DNA from 2 places in the Paucibacter hankyongi genome. Region 1 is predicted to be linked to the other one. Evidence: predicted binding sites of a transcription regulator. Region 1 holds the regulator's gene; the other holds the start of a gene.

Region 1 (2,927 bases):
CAACTGCGTCGAATCAATCCGGCGCTGCGGCTTGAAGCGTTGCGGCAAGTGGGCATAGCCATAGAGCGCGATCCGATCCGGCTTCAAGGCCCCCACCTGCGCAATCGTGCGCGCAAAAGACTCCGGCGTTTGCAATGGCAGACCGTAGATCAAGTCCACATTGGTGGACTCAAAGCCCAACTCGCGCGAGGCGCGCATCAAGGCCTCGACGCTTTCGTAACTTTGAATTCGGTGCACCGCCTTTTGCACATCGGCATCGAAATCCTGCACGCCGAAGCTGAGGCGATTGAAGCCGAGTTCACGCAAGTGGCGCAGTCGCTCGTTCGTGACGGTGCGCGGATCAACCTCGATCGACACCTCGGCCCCCGGCGCCACCTTGAAGCGCTCGCGCAGCGCCTGCATCAGCAGGGTCAACTCGGCATCGCTCAAAAAAGTCGGCGAACCGCCACCCAGATGCAGTTGAGACACCGAAGCACCGCGACCCAGATGAGCCAGCGTCAGGTCCATCTCGATGATCAGGGCTTCGAGGTACTCGGCGGCCTTGTCATGATGCTTGGTGATGACCTTGTTGCAGGCGCAGTAATAACAAACCGACTCACAAAAAGGAATGTGCAGGTACAGCGACAAGGGCGAAGCCCCACCCACCAGCGAGCCACTGGCCCGCTGCGCAAGCGCCTGCTCATACTGGGTGGCCGTGAAGGCCTCCACAAATCGATCGGCGGTGGGGTAAGAGGTGTAACGCGGGCCGGACACGTCGAACCGACGCAACAGATCCTCGTTGATATTAGGGGTGGCCGTCGAAGAGGTCGAAGCGGGGGCGGCTTGAATGTTCTGTACCATGGCGCACACTGTGCCAAGGCTTTGGCCACCCGACTTGATCAGGATCAAGCTTCCCACGCTTGTTCGCACCAACAATGCGGCAACGTTTGAGGTACATCATGCTCATGCCCGTCAAAACTTCGCAACTCTCCAAGGACTCGTCGGAGCGCTCACGCCACGACGAAGCCGTCAGCCGGCACGCCAGCCGGATCGAAACAAGGCCCATGATGAACGCCACGCTACCGATCAAGATCGAACCCCTGAAGGTTGCCTGTTCGAGCTGCAATTTGCGCGAACTGTGCCTGCCCGTGGGCCTGCATTCGGATGATTTGGCTCAACTCGACAAACTGGTCGCCACCCGCCGCCAAGTCAGCCGCGGTGACACCCTGTTTCGCAGTGGCGACAGTTTTCAATCTTTGTACGCAGTGCGCACCGGCTTTTTCAAAACCTGTGTTGCCTCCGAAGACGGCCGCGATCAGGTGACCGGCTTCCAGATGGCCGGTGAACTGCTGGGCCTGGACGGGATCAGCACCGACCGCCACAGCTGCGACGCGGTGGCCCTGGAGGACTCTTCGGTCTGCGTGATTCCCTACGAACAGTTGGAAGAGCTGTCACGCGAGTTCACCGACCTGCAGCGTCAGTTCCACAAGATCATGAGCCGCGAAATCGTGCGTGACCACGGCGTGATGTTGCTGCTGGGCAGCATGCGGGCCGAGGAGCGTCTGGCCGCGTTTTTGCTGAACCTGACGCAACGCCTGCAGGCACGCGGATTCTCCTCCGCAGCGCTGGTGCTGCGCATGACGCGCGAAGAGATTGGTAGCTATCTGGGCTTGAAGCTGGAGACCGTCAGCCGCACCTTCTCTAAGTTCCAGGATGAAGGGCTGCTGGAAGTGAAGCAGCGTCATCTGCGCATCCTGGATCAAGCGGGCCTGCAAAAGCTGGTCAACAGTACAGCCTGCTGAACCAAACTAGGCCGAGGTCTGTGCTGGGGGAGGAAAGCCGGTCACGGCGCCCTGCCCCCCGTACGCCCTGCCCCCCCCTGCGCTCGCGCAAAACTGTTCGCTCGCCTCCTGCTGCAAACCTAGACGCTAGGTTCAACGCGGCCAAGCCCGCGGATGCGGGTTCTCGGGCTGATTCGGCAGGTCAGCCAGCAGCAAGCTCAGGCTGGAGCTCAGCCCAATGACCAGCCAGAACAGCAGGAAACTCAAGGTATAGATGGCTTGCCTAGGCAAGTCCATTGGCGCCCCGCCAAACCAGGTCAGATCGCTCGGGTCGACCACGGCAAACACCAAGGCCTCCACCACCCCCGCCATCAGGAAAGATGGCCAGATCACCGCCATGGCCATGCGGCTCAGACGGCTGCTACCGTCGCCTTGCGCCTCAGGCAGATCGGCGGAGGGAGAGCCGATCGGCGAATTCATTGCCCACCTGTGGCGGCGTGGTTGCGAGCCTCACGCGCGGGCAACATGGCCTTGGTACCGCTGGCCTTGCTGCTGACCACCTGCTCCTGCAGAACCGGATCGGGATGACTCAGGGCCAGGCTCAAGGTGGCAAAACTGGCCACCACCACCAGGCTCGGTCCACCCACCACCAGCCACATCATCGGCTCACGCCACCAGGACTTGGACTTGCGGCCTTCCGAAGCAGCCAAGGTCTGCGTGCTCTTGTCTTGCGTACTCATGATCATTTGTCTCCGTCGCCGCGATTCATTAACTTAGCACCGCCAGCTTAGCGCGGCACCACAAAGGTTGATTTTTCTTCCAAGGCCAGCCCCGCCTTCGAGACAGAGCCCGCCACTTCGGCGCCATTCAATTGGAACTTGATGGCATGGGCGCCGGTACCGGCCTTGGCGGCCACCTCGGGCGGCACCCGCAGCGCCACCGAGACCCAACGCGCTTCCGCGGGCTGCACCGTCATTTCAACTGGCTTGGCCAGGGCGAGTTGCTCCATGCCACTGACCGTGATGGTGTAACTGCGAACCTGCTCGGAGGCGTTCATGACCTGCAGGCGGTACAGATTCTCGATATAGCCATCCTCCACCAGACGCGCCATCACGCCGCGATCCCGCACCACATCGAGCTTCACCGGGCTGCGCAAGAACAACAAAC
Region 2 (2,927 bases), on a different contig from region 1:
TTCTGGACGATCGGCCCTATCTGTTTCAGCCCAATCCGCATTTCAAGCAGTGGCTGCCCTTGGTCAACCACCCCAATAGCTGGCTCTTGCTGCGCCCCGGTCACAAGCCGCGCGTGGTCTATTACCAGCCCGATGATTACTGGCATGTGCCGCCCAGCGCTCCGACCGGGGAATGGATTGAGCATGTGGAACTGATCGTCATCAGCCGTGCCGAGGATGCGGCCGCTCATCTGAAAGTGCCCGGCCGCTTGGCCATCATCGGTGAGGCCGATGCGGCGCTGGACGGCGTGCAGCCGAACAACCCCGCCGACCTGCTGAACCTGCTGCACTACCCACGAGCTTGCAAGAGCGAGTATGAGTTGGAGCAGATGCGTGCCGCCTCACGCCGCGCCGCGCCAGCGCACCTGGCCGCGCGCGCTGCCTTTTTGGCCGGCGGCTCCGAGGCCGAGATCCACCGCGCTTACTTGATTGCCGCCGGGCACACCGACCGTGATCTGCCCTATGGCAGCATCGTTGCGCTGAACGAGCACTGCGCCGTGCTGCACTACCAGTATCAAGACGAGCAGCGTCCCGCAGAGAGCCTCAGCTTCTTGATCGACGCGGGCGCTCAGGTGAACGGTTATGCCTCCGACATCACCCGCACCTGGACCCATGGTAATGCCGCCAGCGCCGAGTTCGACGCGCTGCTGGCCGCAATGGAGAGCGCCCAGCTGGCGCTGGTGGACGAGGTGCGCGCCGGGGTGGACTACCGTGAGATACATCTCAGCACCCATCGTCGTATCGCTGCCATCCTGCAGCAGCAGGGCATCGTCAAGATGAGCGTCGAGGCACAACTCGCTGAACGCGTGACCTCGAGCTTTATGCCGCATGGCATCGGCCATCTGCTCGGGCTGCAGGTGCACGACATTGGTGGCTTCATGGCTGACGAGCGTGGCGCGCTGGCGCCCAAGCCCGAGGGCCATCCCTATTTGCGCCTGACCCGCACGCTGCAAGCCGGCATGGTGGTGACGATCGAGCCGGGGCTGTATTTCATCCCGACACTGTTGCGCCAACTGCGGGCCAGCCCTGCATCTGCTTCGGTGGACTGGGCCTTGGTGGAGCGCCTCGGCCGCTTCGGCGGCATCCGCATCGAGGACGATGTGGTCTGCCGCGCCGAGGGTGGGCCGGAGAATATGACGCGGGATGCGTTTGCCGTCTTGTAAGGCGAACGAGTCGAAAGAGAAAAGCCGCTGCGGCCCTGATGGGCGGCAGCGGCTTTTTCAATGGCTAGGCTGGCTTAGAAGCGCATGCCCAGGCCCACGCCGACCAGCAGCGGATCGACCTTGAATTCGCCGATGTCCGTGCCCTTGGAGTAGACGGTGGTCTTGATCTGAACCTTCTTGATGTCGATGTTCAGGTACAGATTCTTGGCAACTTCAATGTCAGCACCGATCTGTGCGGAGAAGCCCCAGCTGTTGTTCTTCAGGCTCAGGTCCAGCGGCGCCACGTTCGAGTCGAACTTGATGCTGGACAGATTGGTGTAGTTCACGCCCAGACCCACGTAAGGACGGAAAGTGCTGGTGGGGCTGAAGTGGTACTGCGCGCTCAGGGTGGGAGGCAGGTGCTTGAAGCTGCCGATCTTGCCCACGCCAGTGACCGACAGGTCTTGCGATTGCGGGTAGGTCAGGATCAACTCGGCGGCAATATTGGGGGTGATGAAGTAGGTGATGTCCACTTCAGGCAGCCACTTGTTGTTGATCGAGGCTTCGGCAGGCGAACCCACCACGGCGCTCAAAGTGGTGCGCAGTTTGTCGCTGTTGGTGTTGGCCGAATCCAGATGCACAGCGCGTGCGCGCACCAGCCAAGGGCCTTCTTGTTGGGCTTGAGCGGCGAAAGAGGTGCAGGCCAAAGCGGCGGCTGCGGACACGGTGGCGATAACGCTGAAGAGCTTGCTTGTCATTGATCTACTTCCTAAAAAGCCGGGAACAGCCCCGATGGAAGAGATTTGAAGCTGTTGGCCTGGGTAAACCCTTGATCTAACGCAAAGTCAAAAAAGCCCTCGCGGGGAGGGCTTCTTCAAATTGATCTTGCGCAAGAAGCTCAGCCAAGACTGAGGCGTTTGCACAACTCCAACGTCAAAGCGGATTGATTGAGCGTATAGAAGTGGATGCTGGGCGCGCCGCCGGCGATCAGGCGCTCGCAAACGCGGGTCATCACCTCCAGCCCGAATTCGCGAATGCTGGCCACATCGTCCATATAGCCTTCCATCTTCAGGGCCACCCAGCGCGGGATCTCAATGCCGTCGCGTGCCGCGAACTGGGCGATGCGAGCGTAGTTGTGGAAGGGCATGATGCCCGGCACGATCGGCGCGTCCACACCCAACTTGCGTGCTTCATCGACGAAGTGGAAGTAGGCATCGGGGTTGAAGAAGAACTGCGTGATCGCCGAGTTAGCCCCGGCACGCATCTTGGCGGCGAAGTGTTGCAGGTCCTTGGCCGCGTAGCGCTGCTGCGGGTGGTACTCGGGGTAGGCGGCCACTTCGATCTGCCAATCCGCGCCTTGGGTTTCGCGGATGAAGGCGACCAGCTCGGAGGCATAACGGAACTCACCGGCGGTAGCGGTGCCGCTGGGCAGGTCGCCGCGCAAGGCCACCACACGGCGAATGTTTTGCGCGCGATAGGTGGCCAAAATCTCGGCGATGTTCTCGCGCGTGGAGCCTACGCAGGAGAGGTGTGGCGCGGCCTCAAAGCCGGCCGCCGCAATGTCCATCACCGTGCTGAGGGTCTTGTCGCGGGTGGAGCCGCCGGCGCCATAGGTGACGCTGAAGTAATGCGGCTTCAGCACGCTCAGGTCTTGCACCACGGTCTTGAGCTTCTCGGTGCCCACCGGTGTGTTGGGCGGGAAGAACTCGAAACTGACTGGAATGCGGGGTGTTGCTGTGCTCATGG

Evidence for each region. The regulator FNR, encoded in region 1, switches genes on or off when oxygen is low (the NO sensors DNR and NnrR bind a similar motif). The targets are predictions, from matches to a motif close to TTGATNNNNATCAA.
Region 2: WG899_RS17885 (OmpW/AlkL family protein) is a predicted target of FNR. The motif match lies at 2,011-2,024, and genes of this name have one in related genera.

The regions. Positions count from the first base shown of each region.
Region 1 is NZ_JBBHJX010000003.1:227,487-230,413, forward strand. Features, by position in the region: gene hemN (oxygen-independent coproporphyrinogen III oxidase) at 1-840, opposite strand, end outside; gene fnr (fumarate/nitrate reduction transcriptional regulator Fnr) at 1,044-1,781, shown strand; gene WG899_RS06975 (hypothetical protein) at 1,914-2,240, opposite strand; gene WG899_RS06980 (hypothetical protein) at 2,237-2,500, opposite strand; gene ccoG (cytochrome c oxidase accessory protein CcoG) at 2,548-2,927, opposite strand, start outside.
Region 2 is NZ_JBBHJX010000014.1:87,572-90,498, forward strand. Features, by position in the region: gene pepQ (Xaa-Pro dipeptidase) at 1-1,202, shown strand, start outside; gene WG899_RS17885 (OmpW/AlkL family protein) at 1,277-1,939, opposite strand; gene metF (methylenetetrahydrofolate reductase [NAD(P)H]) at 2,080-2,925, opposite strand; gene WG899_RS17895 (TlyA family RNA methyltransferase) at 2,922-2,927, opposite strand, start outside.